DNA from 3 places in the Monashia sp. HAY1-5C genome. Region 2 is predicted to be linked to each of the others. Evidence: predicted binding sites of a transcription regulator. Region 2 holds the regulator's gene; each other region holds the start of a gene.
What was found. Region 2 encodes HrcA, which represses chaperone genes, less so after heat shock. Its sites were predicted from a motif close to TTNGCACTCGNNNNNNNCGAGTGCNAA; they were not measured.
Positions count from the first base shown of each region.

Region 1: groL (chaperonin GroEL) is a predicted target of HrcA. The motif match lies at 1,666-1,692, and genes of this name have one in related genera.
Region 3: groES (co-chaperone GroES) is a predicted target of HrcA. The motif match lies at 4,863-4,889, and genes of this name have one in related genera.

Region 1 covers NZ_JBPGXG010000014.1:33,222-40,639, reverse strand. Annotated here, with positions in the region: gene groL (chaperonin GroEL) at 1-1,511, opposite strand, end outside; gene ACR9ZK_RS03905 (HIT family protein) at 1,751-2,185, opposite strand; gene ACR9ZK_RS03900 (MBL fold metallo-hydrolase) at 2,184-3,695, shown strand; gene ACR9ZK_RS03895 (P1 family peptidase) at 3,747-4,811, opposite strand; gene ACR9ZK_RS03890 (N-acetyltransferase family protein) at 4,808-5,272, opposite strand; gene ACR9ZK_RS03885 (DUF3263 domain-containing protein) at 5,360-5,659, opposite strand; gene ACR9ZK_RS03880 (pyridoxal phosphate-dependent decarboxylase family protein) at 5,983-7,344, opposite strand.
Region 2 covers NZ_JBPGXG010000047.1:636-8,053, reverse strand. Annotated here, with positions in the region: gene ACR9ZK_RS09400 (aldehyde dehydrogenase family protein) at 1-558, shown strand, start outside; gene ACR9ZK_RS09395 (CHAP domain-containing protein) at 677-2,362, shown strand; gene ACR9ZK_RS09390 (DUF3097 domain-containing protein) at 2,393-3,286, opposite strand; gene hrcA (heat-inducible transcriptional repressor HrcA) at 3,518-4,561, shown strand; gene dnaJ (molecular chaperone DnaJ) at 4,661-5,791, shown strand; gene ACR9ZK_RS09375 (16S rRNA (uracil(1498)-N(3))-methyltransferase) at 5,832-6,575, shown strand; gene ACR9ZK_RS09370 (Gmad2 immunoglobulin-like domain-containing protein) at 6,638-7,418, opposite strand, start outside.
Region 3 covers NZ_JBPGXG010000053.1:12,005-19,422, forward strand. Annotated here, with positions in the region: gene ACR9ZK_RS10155 (glycoside hydrolase family 3 N-terminal domain-containing protein) at 1-545, opposite strand, end outside; gene ACR9ZK_RS10160 (nucleoside hydrolase) at 641-1,642, shown strand; gene ACR9ZK_RS10165 (PfkB family carbohydrate kinase) at 1,639-2,466, shown strand; gene ACR9ZK_RS10170 (ArsR/SmtB family transcription factor) at 2,515-2,841, shown strand; gene ACR9ZK_RS10175 (SRPBCC family protein) at 2,841-3,329, shown strand; gene ACR9ZK_RS10180 (THUMP-like domain-containing protein) at 3,562-4,824, opposite strand; gene groES (co-chaperone GroES) at 5,041-5,337, shown strand; gene groL (chaperonin GroEL) at 5,453-7,069, shown strand; gene ACR9ZK_RS10195 (WhiB family transcriptional regulator) at 7,197-7,418, opposite strand, start outside.

The DNA of each region.
Region 1 (7,418 bases), on a different contig from region 2:
GCGTTCTGCAGCGCGGAACGCGTCACCTTGACCGGGTCGATGATGCCCGCCTCGAGGAGGTCCTCGTAGGCGCCCGTGGCGGCGTTGAGGCCGTGGCCGGGGGCGAGACCGCGCACCTTCTCTGCGACGACGCCGCCCTCGAGGCCGGCGTTGATCGCGATCTGCTTGAGCGGGGCCTCGGTCGCGACGCGCACGATGTTCGCGCCGGTGGCCTCGTCACCCTCGAGCGAGAGGGCGTCGAGCGCCTTGGCGGCCTGGATGAGGGCGACGCCACCACCGGCGACGATGCCCTCCTCGACGGCGGCCTTCGCGTTGCGGACGGCGTCCTCGATGCGGTGCTTGCGCTCCTTGAGCTCGACCTCGGTGGCCGCGCCCGCCTTGATGACGGCGACGCCGCCGGCGAGCTTGGCGAGGCGCTCCTGGAGCTTCTCGCGGTCGTAGTCGGAGTCCGACTTCTCGATCTCGGCCTTGATCTGGGCGATGCGGCCCTCGATCTGCGTGCGGTCCTCGGCGTCCTCGACGATGGTCGTCTCGTCCTTGGTGACGACGACCTTGCGCGCCTTGCCGAGCAGGTCGAGGGTGGCGTTCTCGAGCTTGAGACCGACCTCCTCGGAGATGACCTGGCCACCGGTGAGGATCGCGATGTCGGTGAGCATCGCCTTGCGGCGGTCGCCGAAGCCCGGGGCCTTGACGGCGACGGACTTGAACGTGCCCTTGATCTTGTTGACGACGAGGGTCGCCAGGGCCTCGCCCTCGATGTCCTCGGCGATGATGAGCAGCGGCTTGCCGGACTGCATGACCTTCTCGAGCAGCGGGATGAGGTCCTTGATGCTGCCGATCTTGCTGTTGGCCACGAGCACGTAGGCGTCGTCGAGGACGGCCTCCATGCGCTCGGTGTCGGTGACGAAGTACGCCGAGATGTAGCCCTTGTCGAAGCGCATGCCCTCGGTCATCTCCAGCTCGAGGCCCATGGTGTTGGAGTCCTCGACGGTGATGACGCCTTCCTTGCCGACCTTGTCCATCGCCTCGGCGATGAGGCCGCCGATCTCCTCGTCGGCCGCCGAGATGCTGGCGGTGGAGGCGATCTGCTCCTTGGTCTCGACCTCCTTGGCGGACTCGAGCAGCGACGCGGAGACGGCCTCGACGGCCTTCTCGATGCCGCGCTTGAGGGCCATCGGGTTGGCGCCCGCGGCAACGTTGCGCAGGCCCTCCTTCACCATGGCCTGGGCGAGGACGGTGGCCGTCGTCGTGCCGTCACCGGCGACGTCGTCGGTCTTCTTGGCGACCTCCTTGACGAGCTCCGCACCGATCTTCTCGTACGGGTCGTCGAGCTCGATCTCCTTGGCGATCGAGACACCGTCGTTGGTGATCGTGGGGGCGCCCCACTTCTTCTCCAGGACGACGTTGCGGCCCTTGGGGCCGAGCGTGACGCGGACGGCGTCGGCAAGGGTGTTCATGCCGCGCTCGAGGCCGCGACGCGCCTCTTCGTCAAACGCAATGGTCTTGGCCATTCGGGTGGTTCCTCCCACGCGAATCGTTGGTGGCGGCCCGCACGACGCCCGCGACGGATGGGACCGGACCCGGCAGCTCACGTCGCTGCGGGACCGAGCCCTCGGCGTGCGGCCCAGTTCTGTCACTCCCACCTGGAGAGTGCTAACGCCATTATTGGCACTCTCACCCGGAGAGTGCAAACAGCAGGCCACGATGCCGACCCGTTCGCCGATGAGCCGTCGCGGTGATCACGCGCGCCTCAGGCGTCGGCGCGCGCCACCGGCGGCGCCAACGCTCCCGCGAGGCGGGCGGCATAGGCGGCCGACTCGGCGTCGGACGCGTACGTCGTGCGCGGCCAGAAGAAGCCCCGCAGGCCGTCGCCCTTGGTCCGGGGCACGACGTGCACGTGCAGGTGCGGCACCGACTGGCTGACGACGTTGTTCATCGCCACGAAGCTGCCCTGGGCGCCGAGCCCCTCGACGACGGCACCGGCGAGCCGCTGCGCCGCCCCGAGCAACGGCGCGTGCAGCGGCTGCGGCAGGTCGAGGAGGGTGTCGACGTGGCGGCGTGGCACGAGGAGCACGTGTCCCTTGAACACCGGTCGCCGGTCGAGGAAGCCGAGCAGGTCGGGCTCGTCGAGCACGACGTCGGCCGGTACGTCACCCGCGACGATGGAGCAGAAGACGCAGTCCATGCGATCAGGCTCCCATGCCGCGGCGACGCGTCAGCAGATGACGAGCAGCCAGCAGCCAGAGCCGCTCGAGGTCGGCGAGGAGGTCGGCGTCGGGGAGGGCGGAGTCGTCTTCGTCGGCCGGGGGCCGGGCCTCGGGTCGCTCGTCGAGGAGGGGGACGGCGTGCCGGTCGAGGGTGGTGTGGAGGGTGCGCGCGTCGCCGACGGGCCGGGCTCCGGTGCGGTGCTCGTCGGCACGGCGCTCGTCGTGGAGGTCGCGGACGGCGGCGACGCCGTCACCGGCAGCACGGTCGCGGTCGCCACCCCTGACGTGGGGCCGCCGGACGTCGGCGGGTCGCCGGCCGTGGTCCACCACGGCTCGTCGGTCGGCGGCGTGGAGAACTCGTCGCCGGGCAGGGTCGGGAACACGCCGGACGACATGGCCTCGTCACGCCAGCTGTCGCCGGAGAAGAAGGTCACCCCGCCGACACCGGCGAGGACGATGGCCGCGAGGGCGGACAGCAGGAGCACGGGACGACGGTTCGCGCGTGGAGGGCGGGCCCCGGAGTCGAAGGACATGACCCCCCAAACTAGACGAATCGGGCTCGGGACGCCTCCCGGGACCGGGACCACTACCGTGGCGCGCATGGAGGACGCGACGCGGACCACGCCGGGGCGAGCCACCGGTTTCATCGAGGTCGCCGACCGGGTCCTCGTCGCCCGCTACCCCGAGTGGGACGTCAACGTCGGCCTCGTCCTCGGGCGGGACGGCGCGGTCGTCGTCGACACGCGGGGCAGCGGCACGCAGGGCCGCCGGGTCCTCGACGACGTGCGCCGGCTCGGCCGCGACATCGTCGTCACCCACGTCGTCAACACGCACGTCCACTTCGACCACACGTTCGGCAACATCGCCTTCGACGACGCGACGGTCCATGCCCACGACAACGTCGGCCGCACCATCGAGGACCACGCCGATCGGATCAGGGCCCTCTTCCGGGCCGACCCCGGCGACGCCCCGGAGGCCGGCTACACGGCCGAGGACGTCGTCGACGTCCTCGCCACGCGGGTCCGGCGTCCGGACCGGACGTTCGGCTCGCACGCGACCGTCGACCTCGGCGACCGCGTGGTGACGATGGCCTGGCACGGACGCGGCCACACCGACGGCGACGTCGCTGTCGCGGTCCCCGACACCGACGCCCTGTTCCTGGGCGACCTCGTCGAGGAGAGCGCCCACCCGTCCTTCGGCGACGACTCGTGGCCGCTGGAGTGGGCCGACACCCTGGCAGCCCACCTCGTCGAGACCTCGGACCGAACCGTGGTCGTGCCCGGCCACGGCCGGCCCGTCGACGTGGGGTTCGTCGCGCGGCAACGCGACGAGGTCGCCGCGGTGGCCGCGGTCATCCGCGAGCGCCGAAGCGCCGGTGTCGACGTCGAGGACGCGGTGCGAGAGCCGGACCGGCGGCTGCCGTACCCGGTGGCCGGGCTCGCCGAGGCCTTCCGGCGGGGCTACGCGCACCTGGACCTGCTGCCCTGAGCCGCATCCGAGCGCCCAGCGGATGCGCGGACTGGTCGGGACCCGGAGGGTTCAGGCCCTGACCGCGGAGGGGAACGCGTCGCGCCAGGAGCGCAGCGCCACCCCGCCCTCGGCCGTGCGGTCGACGGACGTCGCGGCGAGCAGCGCGTGGGCGATGGCCCGGGCGACGGCGTCGGCACCGGCCTCCATGAGCACCGTCAGGGCGAGCGGGTCCGGCGCCGGGCCGGCGCCGGTCGCGAGGGCGAAGAGCGTGTCGCCGTCGAAGAGCGTGTGCACCGGCTTGATGGCGCGGGCGAAGCCGTCGTGCCCGATGCCGGCGAGCTTGGCGCACTGGGCCTTCGTCAGCGTCGCGTCGGTGGCGATGACGCCGATGGTCGTCGCGAGGCCCGGCATGGCGACCCCGGCTGCCGCGAGCGCCTCACCCCGCTCGCGGGCGGCGGCGACCTCCGTGGCGGAGGGCACGCCGATGCCGGCGAACTCGTCGCCCAGGCCGTACCGGACGCCGTGAATGGCGCCGGTGTCGGGGTCGACGGCCGAGCCGACCGCGTTGACTGCGACGAGCGCCGCGACGGTCACCCCCGACTCGAGCACGACGCTGGCCGAGGCGATCCCGCCCTTGAGGCCACCCGCCTTGGCACCGGTGCCCGCGCCGACGCAGCCTGCCGCCGGCGCCTCGCCGACGGACGCCTGCCGCGCGGCCTCGTACGCGGCGCGGCCCTCGTCGGCACCGGGGTGGTGCTCCCACGTGCCGCCGCGGCCGAGGTCGAAGAGGATCGCGCCCGGCACGATCGGCACGACGCGCCGCTCCCCCATGGGCCAGCCCCGGCCGTCGGCGAGCAGGCACCGAGCCACGCCGTCGACGGCCGCGAGACCCATGGCCGAACCACCGCCGAGGACGACGGCGTCGACACGATCGACGAGGTTGCGGGGGTCGAGCAGGTCGGTCTCGCGGGTGCCGGGGCCGCCGCCGCGCACGTCGACCCCCGCGACCGCACCGCCGGGCGGGGTCAGCACGACCGTGCTCCCGGTGAGCCAGCCGGCCTCGTCGCGCGTCGCGTGCCCGACGCGCAACCCGGCGACGTCGACGATGGAGTTGGTGGGGCCGGGGCGCGTCATGACGGGTCCCTCAGATCGAACTCCATGAGCGTGCCGGGCGAGGTGAAGCCGAGCCGTTCGTAGAACTCCTGGGCCCGGGCGTCGGGCGCGTTGAGCCGGATCCACTTGACGTCGGTCGAGCGGGACCACTCGATCATCGCCTCGGTCAGGGCCCTGCCCACCCCGCGGTCGCGGCAGCTCGGGGCGACGAAGAGGCCGCCGACGTGCAGCCAGCTGACGTCACGCCGGCCCGGCCACGGCAGGGCCCGGATGCGGCGCGTCTCGAGGATCCCGGCGTGCTCCCCCCGGCTCTCGGCGATCCACGTCGGGCGGTCCGGCCGCTCCTGCAGCCACGCGTCGACGAAGCGGTCGAGGTAGCCCTGCTCCGAGGGCATGCCGAGCTCGCGGGCGAACTGCAGGTGCAGCGCGGCGACGATGAAGGCGTCGTCGGCCCCGGCGCGGCGGATCGTCACCTCGGCCATGGGGGAAGTGAACCACGCGGACGAGGCGCAGGCCGAGACGTCGGGTGGTGCGCGCGGCGCCGGCACGAGGGCGGCGCGGCGGGAGGGTCAGACGTTGATGCCGAGGCGCCGGCTCGTGCGGGCGCGCTGGCGGCTCGCGCGCATCCGGCGCAGGCGCTTGATGAGCATCGGGTCGGCCTCGAGGGCCTGGGGGTCGTCGAGCAGGGCGTTGAGCACCTGGTAGTAGCGCGTTGAGCTCATGTTGAACAGCTCCTTGATGGCCTGCTCCTTGGAGCCCGCGTACTTCCACCACTGGCGCTCGAAGGCCAGGATCTCGAGATCGCGGTCGCTCAGGCCGCCCCCGGAGTCGTGGCGGTGCGGCTGCGCCGTGGCGTGTTCTGTGCTCATGTCCCCGTCTCGTCGCGTCGATTGCTCGGTCGCTGTCGTGCTGTCGTGCTGGTCCCGCTGTGGGCCGACCGCCGACGCGGGCTGCGCCGCGCCGGTGCCGACCACCCCCGGTGACGTCGAGCAGCACGAGTGCTGCTGCGTTGGCTCCGGGGCCAACCCTAGACGCAAATGACAAGGGTGTCATTCAGCCGCGTGGCGGCTCGCCGGGGTGTCGTCGCGTTCCGGCCGCGGCTTCGACGGACCCATCGTCACGGCGGCCACACCAGCCCCAGCGGCCCCAGCGACCCCATCGGTCACAGGGCCGCGCGTCCGGCCCTCGGGCGTCAGGACATCGTATCGAGGATCGCCGAGACGTCCTCCTTGGTCGTGTGCGGGTTGACGATGGCGAAGCGCGTCAGCGTCTCGCCGCGGAACGTCGTCGGCACGACGAAGGCGAACTCCTGGGCGAGCAGCCGGTCGGTCCACGCCGCGTAGTCCTGGGGGCCCCAGCCGCGGCGTCGGAACACCACGACCGACAGGTCGGGCTCGCGGACGACCTCCAGGTAGGGCCGCCGCCCGACCTCCTCGGCGGCGAAGCGGGTCACCTCGAGCGTGCTCTCGATCGCCTCGACGTAGGCATCGGTGCCGTGGACCGCGAGCGAGTACCAGAACGGCAGGCCCCTGGCCCGCCGCGTCAGGCCGATCGAGTAGTCGGTCGGGTTCCACTCGGGCGCCGACGTCAGCACGTCGAGGTACCCGGCCTCCTGGGTGTGCGCGATGCGGGCCAGCGTCGGGTCGCGGTAGAGCAGAGCGCAGCAGTCGAACGGCGCGAAGAGCCACTTGTGCGGGTCGACGATGAAGGAGTCGGCGTGCTCGATGCCCGCGAAGAGGTGGCGCACCGAAGGCGCCGCGAGGCCCGCACCGCCGTAGGCACCGTCGACGTGCAGCCAGATGCCGTACTCCTGGCACACTTCGGCGACCGCCGCGAGGTCGTCGACGACGCCGAAGTTCGTCGTCCCGGACGTCGCGACGACGGCGAAGAACGTGTCGGGCCCGTGCTCCTCGAGGACGCGTCGCAGCTCGGGTCCGGTGAGGCGCAGCTTCTCGTCGACGGGCACGCCCACGACCTCGGCGTCCATGACGGCGGCCATCGAGACGACCGACGAGTGGGCGTTGTCGGTCGCGGCGATGCGGTACGGACGCGCGCCCGTGCCGGCCTCGGTCGCGCGGGCCCGGGCCGTGTGACGGGCCACGACGAGGGCGGACAGGTTGCCGACCGTGCCCCCGGGGACGAACACGCCACCGGCCGACTCGGGCAGGCCAGCGAGGTCGGCGATCCAGCGCAGCGCCTGGTTCTCGGCATAGATCGCCCCGGCGCCCTCCATCCACGAGCCGCCGTAGATCGAGGACGCGCCGACGACGACGTCGAAAGCCGCCGCCTCCCGCGTCGGGGCGCACGGGATGAAGGACAGGTAGCGCGGGTGGTCGGTGGACAGGCAGGCCGGTGCGAGCGTGTGCTCGAACAGCTCCATCGCGCGCGTCGGTCCGAGGCCGGCAGGGGTGATCGTCTGACCGACGGCCGCCTGGAGGTACTCCTCGGTCTGGGCCCCGTCCAACGGGATGGGGTCCATGAGGAGGCGCTCCCGCGCGTAGCTCAGGACCTTGTCGACGGCGAGGTGGTCGGCGTCCTTGTCGAAGCTGTGCACGCGCCGATGCTAGGGCCTGGCGTGGCGTCCTCCGACACGCCGCGACCGACGTGCGGGCCGCGCGCCGGGGTCGC
Region 2 (7,418 bases):
TACGGCCGCATCGTCGACGACCGGCACTTCGCGCGGCTCCACGCGCTGGTCGACACCGAGCGGGTCGTCCTGGGCGGGGAGTCCGACGCCGGCAGCCGCTACCTGGCCCCGACGGTCCTCGACGGCGTCTGCCTCGACGACCCGGTCATGCAGGAGGAGATCTTCGGGCCGGTGCTGCCCCTCGTCGAGGTCTCGGGCCTCGACGAGGCGATCGAGGTGATCACCGAGCGCGACAAGCCGCTCGCGCTCTACGTCTTCACCGCCGACGCGGACGTGCGCCGACGCTTCGTGCGCGAGACGTCGTCCGGCGCCCTCGGTGTCAACCTGCCGCTCGCGCACATGGCGGTCCACGGGCTGCCCTTCGGCGGGGTCGGCGCGAGCGGCAACGGCGCGTACCACGGTGAGCGGTCCGTCGAGCTCTTCTCGCATGCCAAGGCCGTGCTCGAGACCCCGACGACGCCCGACACGACCGCCGTCGTCCGCCCACCTTTCACGCCGTTCAAGCAGCGCGTCATCGACCGTGTCGTCGCGCGGGGGCGCCGCCACCGCCGGCCCTGACGTCGGCCGCCGTCTAGCACGCGACGGTCCGGAACGCGTGCATTCCGGCCCGCGTGTCGCGTGGGAATTCTGGGATTTGTGAGACGCGGTGAGTCCTGTGTCCTAGATTGCGTGGAGCATGACGGCGAGGACGGGAGACCCGGTGGCGGCGACGACACGACCCCTGCGCCCGTGGCGTCGACGCGTGGCCGTCCTCGTCGCGGCGCTCGCGACGACCCTGACGAGCGTCGGGCTGGCGGCCCCGGCCCGCTCGGCCGAGTGGATCGTCCTCTGCACGGGCTACGACCCCTGCGCGGCCGCCGGGTACCCGAACGCCGGCTACAAGGAGAACGCCGCGACGAGCTGGTGGCGCCAGTCCACCGGCCACAACTGCACCAACTACGTCGCCTACCGGCTCGTGCAGAACGGGTTGCCGAACACGAAGCCGGCGAGCCTGAGCGGTAACGCCTCGAACTGGGGCCCCTCGTTCCCCGCGCAGACGAACACGAGCCCGGCCGTCGGGTCGGTCGCGTGGTGGGACACGTCGTACTCCTCGACCGGCCACGTCGCCTACGTCGAGCAGGTCCTGTCGGCCTCGGACATCATCGTCTCCGAGGACAACTGGGGCGGGGACTTCCGCTGGCGCCGGATGACGCTCACCGGTGGACGATGGCCCAAGGGCTTCATCCACCTCAAGGACCAGGGTCCCACGGTGGCCACCGACACCCGTGCCTGGCAGGTCTCCGCGCCGGCCAGGCTGCTCGACACCCGCACCGGGGTCGGCGCTCCCGTGGCCAAGGTGCAGGCGGGCAAGGCGGTCACGGTCCAGGTCACCGGCCGTGCGGGCGTCCCCGCGACCGGCGTCGACGCCGTCCTGCTCAACGTCAACACCACCGCCCCGGGCGCCGCCGGCTACCTCACGGCGCACGCCGACGGCACGACCCAGCCCGGCTCCCGGGCGGTCTCGTACGCCGCAGGAGGGGTGACGACCACCCTCGTGCTGAGCAAGGTCGGCACCGACGGCCGTGTCCGGCTCTACACGTCGGCGACCACGGACCTGTCGGCCGACCTCGTCGGGTGGTCGCCCACGGGGGGCTACGTCTCCGGAGGCGCCCCGACGCGGGTCCTCGACACCCGCACCGGCCTCGGCGCCCCCAAGGCCCGGCTGGCCGCCGGCGGCACGCTGACGCTGCCGCTCGCGGGCAAGGCCGGGATCCCGGCGACCGGGGCCGCCGCGGTGCTGCTCGACGTGTCCGCCGCGACCCCGACGACCGCCGGATGGCTCACCACGTGGCCCGCCGGCACGACGCGCCCTGCCGCGCCCCAGCTGCGGTACGAGGCCGCCGGCGCCGCCACGGGTCTCGTCGAGGCACGCCTCGGCACCAACGGTGCGGTGACGATCCACTCCACCGCCCAGACCGACGTCCTCGTCGACGTCGTGGGCTGGCTGCCGACCGGGGCCGACCAGGTGGCGCTCGGGCCGACGCGCATCCTGGACAGCCAGACCGGCCTCGGCTACCCCGTCGGACGGGTCGCGGCAGGGCAGGCACCCCTCGTACCCGTCGTCGGCAAGGCCGGCGTCCCCGCCTCCGGCGTCCGGGCGGCGCTCCTGACCGTCACCGTCGCGTCACCGACCGCGGCCGGGTACGTCACCGCCTATCCGAGCGGCTCGGCCGAGACGCCCTATGCGACGGTCAAGTTCGCGTCGGGCCGGACCGTGACCAACACCGTCCTCGTGCCGGTCGGACTCGACGGCTCGGTGCGGGTCAAGACCTCCGCGGCCGCCTACCTCAAGGTCGACGTCCAGGGTTACCTGCGCTGGTGACGCGGGGGCCCGGGAGCCGGCGCGGCCGCGTCAGGCGCCGGGTTCCGTGACGAAGTCGATGAGCTCCTCCACGCTGGCGAGCAGCGCCGGCTCGAGGTCGGCGTAGCTGCGTACCGTGCCGAGGATGCGTTTCCAGGCGTTGGCGATGTCGGCCTGCGTCGAGTGGGCCCAGCCCAGCTCGGCACAGATGCCGTGCTTCCACGACGTGCCCCGCGGGATGACCGGCCACTGCTGCCAGCCGAGCCGTTCCGGCCGCACCGACTGCCACACGTCGACGTACGGGTGGCCGAGGACCTTGACGTGCCCGGACAGCCCCGGTAGCGACCGGGCCTGCTCGACGATGCGCGCCTCCTTGGTGCCCGGCACGAGGTGGTCGACGAGCACCCCGAGCCGTCGCCCGGGCCCGGGCCGGAACTCGGCGATGATCGCGGCGAGGTCGTCCACCCCGTCCATGAGCTCCACGACCACGCCCTCGACCCGCAGGTCGTCACCCCACACCTTCTCCACGAGCTCGGCGTCGTGGCGCCCCTCCACGTAGATCCGCGACCCGCTCGCGACCCGGGCGCGCGCGCCCTGCACGGCCACCGACCCGCTCGCGGTGCGCGCGGTGGCGCGGCGGGCGTCGGCGAGGGCGGCCGTCGCGGCGGCCGTCGGGGGCGTCAACGTGACCGGGCGTCCGTCGACGAGGAACCCCGGACCGAGCGGGAAGCCCTTGGTCCGGCCGCGCCGGTCCTCGAGGTGCACGACGTGCATGCCGCCCGCCTTCTCGACGCGGACGACGGCGCCCACCCAGCCGGTCTCCACCTCCTCGACGACGAGATCCGGTTCGGCGGGCATCGGCGTCGAGCGACCACCGCGGGGAGCACGCCAGTCGCCGCCGAGGACGTCGGAGCCGTATCGGTCGATCGGGGGGAGGGGGCACACGGCGTCCGAGGCTAGGCCCTCCGGCCGCCGGATGCCGCCCGGCGCGCCGCTCCGGGCGGCATACGGTGGGACGGAGGTTCGGCGGTTGGTCCGACTCGACGTAGAATTGGCACTCGTTCGCCGAGAGTGCCAAGGGTCCGAGGGCTCATCGCCGGGGCCTGCTGACGAGGCGGACGCGACGGGACGAGACCGGACGAGACCGACGAGACCACCGAGACGCGAGGAGGTCGGATGAGCGAGGAGCGCAAGCTCATGGTGCTGCGCGCCATCGTCCAGGACTACGTCCAGACGTCCGAGCCCGTCGGCAGCAAGGCGCTCGTCGACCGGCACCACCTCGGCGTCAGCGCCGCCACCGTGCGCAACGACATGGCCCAGCTCGAGGAGGAGGGCCTGATCCACGCGCCGCACACATCGGCCGGACGCGTGCCCACCGACGCCGGCTACCGCCTGTTCGTCGACCGGCTCAGCGCTATCAAGCCCCTCGGCGCGGGCGAGCGGCGCGCCATCACGCAGTTCCTCGAGGGCGCCGTGGACCTCGACGACGTCGTCGACCGCACCGTCCGCCTCCTCGCCGGCCTGACCCGCCAGGTCGCCGTCATGCAGTACCCGTCGCTGACGCGCTCGACGGTGCGCCACGTCGAGCTCGTGCCCGTCGGTGCGACGCACGTCATGGCCGTGCTCATCGTCAACACCGGACGCGTCGAGCAGCGCGTCGTCGACGCCGGTCGCCCGCTGGCGGACGCCGACGGCGAGGTCTTCGTGGCGGCCCTGCGCACGCGCATCAACGAGGTGTCCGCCGGTGTGCCGTTCACCGTCGCCGCGACGCAGCTGCGCCGGCTCGTCGAGGAGGCCGCGGACACCGACCGCGAGGCGACCGAAGCGGTCGTGTCCGCCCTGACCGACCTGCTCGCCGAGGAGCGCGAGGAGCGCGTCGTCCTCGCCGGCCAGGCCAACCTCGCGCGCGCGGGCTCGGACTTCGCCCGCACCATCGGCCCGATCCTCGAGGCCCTCGAGGAGCACGTGACCCTGCTGCGCCTGCTCGGCCAGCTCGGCGACGACCCCGAGCTCGTGTCGGTCCGGATCGGCTCGGAGAACCCGGTCTCCGGCCTCCAGACCACCTCGCTGGTCTCGATGGGGTACGGGTCGGGCACCGAGCGCATCGCGAGCCTCGGCGTCCTCGGCCCCACCCGGATGGACTACCCGACCACCATGGCGTCCGTGCGGGCCGTGGCGCGCTACGTGTCCGAGATCCTCGACGACAACCGCTCCACCTGACCCGACCACGACCGACCCTGACCCGAGCCCGAGCGACCCCACACCCCACGCCACCCCACGACCCGACGACCGCACCCACGGAACCGAAGGAACACCCGCTTGAACGACTACTACGCCGTCCTCGACGTCTCCCGCGACGCGAGCCAGGAGGAGATCAAGAAGGCGTACCGCAGGCTCGCGCGCCGGCTGCACCCCGACGTCAACCCCGGGCCGGAGGCCGAGGAGGAGTTCAAACGGGTCTCGCAGGCCTACGACGTCCTGTCCGACCCGCAGAAGCGCCGCCAGTTCGACATGGGCTCGGACCCCTTCGCCACCGGTGGGGGCGCCGGCTACGGCGCCGGGGCGGGGTTCTCCTTCAGCGACGTCATGGACGCGTTCTTCGGCGCCGGTGCGACCGGTGCCCGCGGTCCCCGTCCGCGGGTCCAGCGCGGGCAGGACGCCCTCGTACGCCTCGACATCGACCTCGCCAAGGCCGTCTTCGGGTCCGAGGAGGAGCTCGCCCTCGACACCGCGGTCGGCTGCAGCCGCTGCGGTGGTGACGGCGCCGAGCCGGGGACCGGCCGGCAGTCCTGCCCGATCTGCCACGGTGCCGGCGAGATCCAGCAGGTGCAGCGCAGCTTCCTCGGCCAGGTCATGACCTCGCGCCCCTGCGTCAACTGCCAGGGCTTCGGCTCGACCCTGACCGACCCGTGCCACGACTGCTCCGGCGACGGCCGGGTCCGCACCCGTCGCACGCTCAAGCTCAAGGTGCCGGCCGGCGTCGACACCGGCACGCGCATCCAGCTGACCGGCGAGGGCGAGGTCGGCCCCGGCAACGGCCCCCGCGCCGACCTCTACGTCGAGGTCCGCGTGCTCAACCACGACGCGTACACCCGGCGCGGGGACGACCTGCACTGCAGCGTCGAGCTGCCCATGGCGGCGGCGGCGCTCGGGACGACGATCAAGCTGTCGACCTTCGACGGCATGCAGGACCTCGAGATCAAGGCCGGCACCCAGAGCGGTGACGTCCTCACCCTCCGCGGCCTCGGCGTCACCCACCTGCGCCACGGCGGACGCGGCGACCTGCTCGTCCACGCCACGGTCCAGACCCCGACGAAGCTGACCGAGGAGCAGCAGGACCTCCTGCGGCAGTTCGCCGCACTCCGCGGCGAGGAGCGCCCCGAGGGCCGGCTCGCGCCCGTCAACAAGGGCCTCTTCGGCAAGCTGCGCGACGCGTTCAAGGAGAAGTGACCGGAGGCGCGGCCCCGTCCTGCTGCGGCAGGATGGCGCAGTGACGCACCAGCTCTTCCTCGGCGACCCCGACGCGGTGGCCCGTGCCGCGGCCGGCTCGACGCTCGTCCTCACCGGCGACGAGGGCCGGCACGCGGCGACCGTCGTGCGCCTCCGGGCGGGGGAGCGGTGCTACGTCGCCGACGGCCGCGGCCGGCGCGCCCTGCTCGAGGTGACGCACGTCGACCGGTCGGAGGTGGCCGGCACCGTCGTCGAGGTCGTCGACGAGCCCGCGCCGGACCCGCGCCTGGTCCTCGTCCAGGCGCTCGCCAAGGGGGACCGCGACGAGCAGGCGATCGAGGCGGCCACCGAGCTCGGCGTCGACGAGGTGGTGCCGTGGCAGGCCGAACGGTCGGTCGTCGTCTGGCGCGGGGACCGCGCCGCCAAGTCGCAGGCCAAGTGGGCCGCGGTCGTCGCCCGGGCCACCAAGCAGTCCCGGCGCGCCCGCATCCCGGTGACCGCCGGGCACGTCGGTCTGTCCGGACTCGTCGCGCGGGCCCGGGCGTCGGCCCTCGTCCTCGTGCTCCACGAGGACGCCACCGAACCGCTCGCGTGCGTCGACCTGCCGGACGGCGGGGACGTGCTCGTCGTCGTGGGCCCCGAGGGCGGCATCACCGGCCGCGAGCTGGACGCGCTGGTCGACGCCGGGGCGAGGCCGGTACGGCTGGGGCCGACGATCCTGCGCTCGTCGTCGGCCGGCCCGGCCGCCCTCGCCGTCCTCCTCGCGCGGTCCCGCTGGCGCTGAGTCACCGGGACGTTCTTGGCCTCTCGACGTAAGGCAGGCCGCCGAACGTGGCGTCTCGACGGTCAGCGGACGGTGAACGGGATGCGCTGCTCGGCGTCGGGCGACCCGTCCTTGGGACTCGACTCGAGGACGCGCACGACGTAGTCGCCCGCCGGCACGGCCTTGGTGCGGAACGAGTACGACCCGCGCTGCGGCGCCCCCGCGTCCGCCGTCGTGCTGCCTGTGGCGACGACCGCGCCTCCACGGAGCAGCTGCCACTCGACGTTGGCCTCGAAGGTGCTCGCGACGCCCTTGACGGTGATCGGCTGACCGGCCTTGACCGTGTCGCCGCGAGCGGGCTCGTCGACCCACAGCGGGGCGAGGGTGTCGTACACGCCCATGGCGTCGCCCGGGCGCTGGTGCGCTTGGCCCGAGGGCATCCCCGGCGCGACGTCGCCGCCGCCCTCCACGACGAGGACGACCGGCTTGGTGCCCTGGCCGACGCCGGCCTGAGCCGTCCAGACGAGCTGCTGCACGGCGAGGTCGGCCAACGCCGCCGACCCGCTCGGCAGGCCCCCGGACAGCGTCACGACGATCCGGCCGGAGCCGTCGAGCGTCACCGACACCGGGCTCACGCCGGCCCACGGTGAGATGTACGCCGACGACGAGGGCGCCTTGCCCATGGCGAGCTTCAGCGCCGCGAGCGCGCGCGCCTCGGGCCCGGTGGGCGTCGTGACGGAGGTGCGGACGAACTCACGGAAGAGCCGCGGCGGGTGGTACTGCAAGGTGTCGGTGAGGATGATCGGGCCGACGTAGTAGACCGGGACGCTCGCGCGGGTGGTGACCGGTGGTGCCGGCTGGGAC
Region 3 (7,418 bases), on a different contig from region 2:
TGCACGGCGCCGCCCTCCTGGTCGGCGGCGACGAGCAGGCCCAGCCCGGCCGTGGCGGGTCCGGCGAGCGAGGCGAGGTGGCGGGTCGTGGCCTCGACGTGGGCGGCCCCGGTGTGCCACCCGCCGAGGAGGATGACGCCGCCGAGGTGGCGGGCCTGGACGAGCGCGTCGAGGCTCGTGCGGTCCGCATCGGCGTCGAGGCCGACCATGATGAGCTGTCCGGCGCGCTGGGTCGCGCTCATCCCGTCCACGATGCGCTCGGCGCAGGACCGGGTCGGCGTCGGCGTCGGGGTGGCGGGAGTCGTGGGGGACGTCGTGGCCGGTGAGGTGGCCGGAGCGGTGGACGTGGGTGGCTGCGTCGACGCGCCGGCGGTCGTGCCTGGCGGCGTCGTGCCGGCCGGGGAGGAGGTGGCGGTCGGCCCGGGGGTCGACGAGCACGCCGCGAGGAGGCCCACCGCGGTCACCGCCACGAGGGCGCCGAGCCGTGCCCGGCCGCCTCCACGGGGTCGGCCGCGGCGGGGACGTCGGAGCGCGCGCTCGTTCACCACCCGACCCTAACGCCGACGTCCCACCGGACCCGCGTGGTGTGCGCCCACTCGCCGACGCCGGGCGGCACCGGCGCGGACGGTACGGTGCCGACGTGACCACCAGCCCCATCCCACCCGTGCCGGTCGTCCTCGACGTCGACACGGGCGTCGACGACGCCTGCGCCCTGCTGCTGGCCGCGCTGCACCCCGCCCTCGAGCTGCGGGCGGTCTCGTGCGTCGGCGGGAACGCACCGGTCGACGACGTCGTGCGCAACACGCTGCTGGTCCTGCAGACCGCGGGGCGGACCGACGTGCCGGTGGCCAGGGGTGCCGACCGGCCGCTGCTCGAGCCGGCCCTGCACGCGCGACACGTGCACGGTGAGGACGGGATGGCCGACCTCGGCTGGCCGGCCCCGACGACACGGCCCGACCCGCGGCACGGCGTCGAGCTGCTGCGCGACGTGTGCCGGGACGCGGCGGCGCAGGGACGTCCGGTAACACTCGTGCCGCTGGCACCCCTGACGAACATCGCGCTGCTGCTGCGCACCTACCCCGACGTCGTGAGCGGCATCGCCGAGATCGTCTTCATGGGCGGCGCGGCCGACGTCGGCAACGCGACGGCCTCGGCCGAGTTCAACGTCTTCCACGACCCGGAGGCCGCCGCGATCGTCCTCGACGCCGCCGCCGAGCTCGGCATCCGCGTCACCATGTACGGCCTCGACGTGTTCTACGCGCCCGTCGTGGGCCGTGCGGACTCGGCCCGGCTCGTCGCCGTGGGTGGCCGGGGCCCTGCCGAGCTCGGCGGCCGGCTCATGGAGCACCAGCGCGTCCGGCTCGGGGACGCCTCGACGATCGGCGACGCCGGGGCCGTCTGCGCCGTCATCGACCGCGGCGCCCTGCGCACCCGCACGCTCCCGATGCGGGTCGAGCTCGCCGGGACCTGGTCGCGGGGCCGCACCATCGTCGACCGCCGCGAGTGGGAGGATGCCCGCGCGCACGACCCCCACGGCGAGGCACCCGTCCGCGTCGACGTGGCGCTCGGGGTCGACGGCGAGCGCTACGCGCGCCTCTGGGTCGAGACGCTCCTCGCAGCCGAGCAGGTGGAGCAGCCGTGACGGGCCGCGTGGTCGTCCTCGGGTCGCTCAATGTCGACGTCGTGACCCGCGTCGAGCGCCACCCGCTGCCCGGCGAGACGCTGCTCGGCGAGGCCGCGGGACGGTTCGCCGGGGGCAAGGGCGGCAACCAGGCCCTCGCGGCCAGACGGGCGGGTGCCCGAGTCGTCATGGTCGGCGCGGTCGGGGCCGACGAGGCCGGCGAGGCCTACGTGGCGCGCCTGTCCGCGGCCGGTGTCGAGCCGGCCGTGACCCGGGTGCCCGACGCGCCGACCGGCACCGCGTACATCACCGTCGACGAGGCCGGCGAGAACACGATCGTCGTCGTGCCGGGCGCCAACGAGCGGGTGGCGGACGCGGCGCTCGAGGCGGTGCGGCTGGTCCCGGGCGACGTGCTGCTCTGCTCGCTCGAGGTACCTCTCGACCTCGTCGCCCGGGCTGCGCTCGCAGCGCACCGGGCGGGGGCCCGGGTCGTGCTCAACCTCGCCCCGTACGCCCCGGTGCTGCCCGATGCGGTCGCCGTCGGCGACCCCGTCGTCGTCAACGAGTCGGAGATGCGCCAGCTCGCCGACTCCGACCTCGTGCCCGGCTCGCTGCTCGTCACCTTCGGCGCGGCGGGAGCCCGGTGGGGGCTCGAGCAGGTCGACGGCCTGACCGTGCCGGCCGGGGAGGTGGTCGACACCGTCGGGGCGGGCGACGCGTTCTGCGGCGCCCTCGCCGCGGCGCTCGCGGCCGGGGCGGACGACCGTTCGGCGCTCGAGGCGGCCAACCGGGCCGGCGCCGACGCGGTGCGGTGGTCGGGGGCCCAGCCGGACGGGGCGCTCTGACCGCTTCGTACCCTTCCGGTTACGTAACCGGAGTGTTACGCTCATCGGGTGAACCGGACGTGGGAGGCGCTGACCGACCCGACGCGTCGGACCATCGTCGAGAACCTCGCGCGGGCCGAGCTGACGGCCGGTGAGGTGGCGGCGCTGTTCGACGTCGCTCGGCCCGGCGTCTCACGGCACCTGCGGGTGCTGCGCGAGGCAGGCGTCGTCGAGGCGCGGCCGGACGGCCAGCGGCGCGTCTACCGGCTCGTGCCCGGTGCGCTCGACGAGGTCGAGCAGTGGTGCCGCGACGTCCGCGCGTTCTGGGGGCAGCGGCTCGACGCCCTCGACACCGAGGTGGCCCGCGGGCAGCGGGCAGCGACGAAGGAGACGTGATGACCGAGCTGACCCGCGTGCTGGGCCGCATCGAGCAGGCGGGCGACACCGTGACCGTGGTGTTCGACCGGCACTACGCGACGACGCCCGCCGACCTGTGGCAGGCGTGCACCGACCCCGCCCGCCTGGCCCGGTGGTTCGCCCCGGTCAGCGGCGACCTGCGCGAGGGCGGCTTCTTCACGATCCACTTCGACGACGCCGACACCCCGCACTGCCGCGTCGTCTCGTGCGAGGCCCCGACGCGCCTGGTCTGGGAGTGGCCGGTCGGCGAGGTCGCCACCCTCGTCACGGTCGCGGTGACGCCGGACGGGGACGGCGCGCGCCTCGTGCTGCGCCACGCCCGCCTCGACGCCGCCCGCGTCGCGGGGTACGCCGCCGGCTGGGACACCTACGTGCGGCGCCTCGCGGCCGACCTCTCGGGCGAGGACCTGCCCGAGTGGGACGCCACCTGGACCGCCCTTCACGCCCGGTACCGGGCAGGCACCTGACGCCGACGGGTCCGTCGACCGCCGAGCTCGGCCCTGCGCTCCCTCCCCGGTCGCACCGGACGGCGCCCGCGCGATCTGCAACGACACGCCTCCGGCCGCGCGTGGACGTCTCCTCTTCGTACGCACTCCGGCGCCTCGTCGGCGTCAGGTCTCCTGGTCCGTGGCAGACCACCGACGAGGAGGCGCCAGAGGCACGGACGAACCGGGCGTGGACGCCCGTGGGATCGGGGCGTCAGGCGGGGGTGACGACGAGCGCGACCTGGCCGCCGGCCACCCGGGTCACGACGAGCGTCGCCTCGGAGCCGCCCTTGCCGCGCCCCGTCATCTTCAGCTGCCGACGCAGCCGGTCCGCGTCGAGGGTGACGCCGCGCTTCTTGACGGTGACCCGGTCGAACCCCTGGTCGCGCAGCCACCGTGCGAGGTGCTTGGTCGACAGCGGCATCGCGGCGTCGACCCGGAAGCGGCGGGCCCACGGCACGTCGACCGCATGGTCGGCACCGACGTAGCCGACGCCCGTCGCGAGCTCCCGCCCGTCGGTCGCGGCGACGAGCGCACCGGTCAGGCCGGCGCGGATGACCGCCCGGTCGGGCTCGTAGAGCCAGGCTCCCACGCGCGACACCGAGGCGACGGGCTCGACGCCCGCCCCGGCCGCCGCGTCGGCCTCGGTGACGACGTGGGTCGACGTCGTGCTGCTCACCGACGCGGTCCGGCCCGGGTGCTGGACGAGCGGCCCCCACCACACGGCGCACTCGAGGACCTCGCCGTGCCAGGAGGTCCACTGGGCCTCGGCCCCGACGGGCAGGGCCCCGTGCGGGAACCCCGGCGACAGCTTCGCACCCGTGGCCGGGACCGCCTCGGCCACGGCGAGCACCTGCTGCCACGAGGGCGAGATGGCATCGAGGGAGAAGACCCGACGCGTCCGGCCGCGGACGTCCGCCACTCCGGTGACGCGTCGGGCCGGGTCGAGCCACACGCCGACCCGCGACGCGTCGGCCACCGTGGGCCTGCCGCCGGGGGAGCCGGGCAGGGCGACGTCCTCCGCGCGGCCGACCTCGACGCGCGCGGCGGGCCAGTGGCGGAGGTTGACCGCGGCGATCCGCGCGGTGGTCTCGTCGGCCTCGACCCCGCGGACCCGCAGGTCCAGGCTGGCGAACGCCATCGCGTCGGCGCCCAGCCCGCACCCGAGGTCCCAGACCTCCTCGAGGTCCGCCGCGACGTACCGGTGGGCGTGCCGGGCCGCGACGCCGAGGCGGGTGGACTGCTCCAGCCCGTCGGCGGTGAAGAGCATCCCCGCCGCGAAGTCGCCGAACTTCTCCGTGCCCCGGGCCCGCAGCCGTGACTGGTTGAGCGCCGCGGCGACGAGGTCGGCGTCGTAACCGGCCTCGCGGAGGCGGGTCTGCAGGTGCAAGGCGGAGGACTCGTCGTACGGCGGCAGCGACCGGAGCAGGGCCCAACCCTGGCCGGTCGCGAGGCGGTCGACCATCGCCGGGTCCATGCCGCCATCCTGCCAGCCGAGGACACGACACCCGAGTTCTGGCACTCGACTTGACCGAGTGCTAACGGCAAACCTAGATTTGCTCGTGCTGGCACTCTCGGCCTGAAAGTGCCAACGCCCTCCTCGAGGGAGGTCGACCCCCGCGACGGCGGCCAGCCTCGAAGAGCCCACAGTCCGCAAGTCAACTCCGACTGTCCCGAAGGGAAGGTCACCACCGTGTCGGTTTCCATCAAGCCGCTCGAGGACCGCATCGTCGTCAAGTCCCTCGAGGCCGAGCAGACCACCGCGTCCGGCCTCGTCATCCCCGACACCGCCAAGGAGAAGCCGCAGGAGGGCGAGGTCCTCGCCGTCGGCCCCGGCCGCTTCAACGACAACGGCACCGAGCGCGTCCCGCTCGACGTCAAGGTCGGCGACAAGGTCATCTACAGCAAGTACGGCGGCACCGAGGTCAAGTACGGCGGCGAGGAGTACCTCATCCTCTCCGCGCGCGACGTGCTCGCCGTCGTCGGCTGACCCGACACCCTCAGCCGTGACCGCACCCCGGTGAGCCCCGACCGGGGACTCCCGGGGTGCGTCCGGTTCCCGGCCCCACCAACGCCACCGCAACACCCGAGCCAGAAGGAACACCATGGCCAAGATGCTGGAGTTCGACGACTCCGCCCGTAAGTCCCTCGAGCGCGGCGTCGACGCGCTCGCCAACGCCGTCAAGGTGACGCTCGGCCCCAAGGGCCGCAACGTCGTCATCGACAAGAAGTGGGGCGCCCCCACCATCACCAACGACGGTGTGACGATCGCCCGCGAGGTCGAGCTCGAGGACGCGTACGAGAACCTCGGCGCGCAGCTCGCCAAGGAGGTCGCGACCAAGACCAACGACATCGCCGGTGACGGCACGACGACGGCGACCGTCCTCGCCCAGGCCATGGTCAAGGAGGGCCTGCGCAACGTCACCGCCGGTGCCGCACCGGCCGCCCTGAAGCGCGGTATGGACAAGGCCGTCAGCGCCGTCAACGACGAGCTGCTCAAGCACGCCCGCGACGTCGACGGCAAGGACGAGATCGCCTCCGTCGCGACCCTCTCGGCCCAGGACGCCACCCTCGGCGGCCTCATCGGCGAGGCCTTCGACAAGGTCGGCAAGGACGGCGTCATCACCGTCGAGGAGTCCTCGACGACCGCCACCGAACTCGAGTTCACCGAGGGCATGCAGTTCGACAAGGGCTACCTCTCGGCGTACTTCGTCACCGACGCCGAGCGCATGGAGACCGTCCTCGAGGACGCCTACGTCCTCATCAACCAGGGCAAGATCTCCGCGGTCGCCGAGGTGCTGCCCGTCCTCGAGAAGGTCGTGCAGTCCGGCAAGCCGCTGCTCATCATCGCCGAGGACGTCGAGGGCGAGGCCCTCTCGACGCTCGTCGTCAACAAGATCCGCGGCACGTTCAACGTCGCCGCCGTCAAGGCTCCCGGCTTCGGCGACCGCCGCAAGGCGATGCTCCAGGACATCGCCGTGCTCACCGGTGGCCAGGTCATCGCCCCCGAGGTCGGGCTCTCGCTCGACCAGGCCGACCTGACCGTCCTCGGCCAGGCCCGCCGCGTCGTCATCACCAAGGACGACACGACCATCATCGACGGTGCGGGCGAGGAGTCCGAGGTCGTCGGCCGCGTCAACCAGATCAAGGCCGAGATCGAGCGCACCGACTCCGACTGGGACCGCGAGAAGCTCCAGGAGCGCCTCGCCAAGCTCGCCGGTGGCGTCTGCGTCATCAAGGTCGGCGCGCACACCGAGGTCGAGCTCAAGGAGAAGAAGCACCGCATCGAGGACGCGATCTCCGCGACGCGTGCCGCGATCGAGGAGGGCATCGTCGCCGGTGGCGGCACCGCCCTCATCCACGCCTCGACCGTCATCGACGGGCTCGGCCTGTCCGGCGACGAGGCCACCGGTGCCGCGATCGTCAAGAAGGCGGTGCAGGAGCCGCTGCGCTGGATCGCCGAGAACGCCGGCCTGCAGGGCTACGTCGTCACCTCCAAGGTGGCCGAGATGGCGATCGGTCAGGGCCTCAACGCCGCGACCGGCGAGTACGGCGACCTCATCGGCGCCGGCGTCATCGACCCGGTCAAGGTGACGCGTTCCGCGCTGCGCAACGCCGCGTCGATCGCCTCGATGATCCTGACGACCGACACGCTCGTCGTCGAGAAGCCCGAGGAGGAGCCGGAGGGCGTCGGCGGCCACGGCCACGGCCACGGTCACTGACCTCACACGCACAGAGAGAGGGCCGCTCCCCTGGGGGAGCGGCCCTCTCCGCGTTCCGGTAGGTCCGGTGGTTCTGTGTGTCCGGTGGTCCTGCCGGCCCCGGCACGCCGCCTGTCGTGGGGGCGCGTCAGGACGCCGCCGGCACCGTGTCGTAGAGCAGCTCGCGCTCACCCTCGGTCAGCCCGCCCCAGACCCCGTAGGGCTCGCGCACCTCGAGGGCGTGCGAGCGGCAGGCCTCCACGACGGGGCAGCCCGCGCACACGGCCTTGGCCTCGGCGTCGCGGTTGCGCCGGCGCGGACCGCGCTCGCCCTCGGGGTGGAAGAACACGTCGGGGCTGACCCCGCGGCA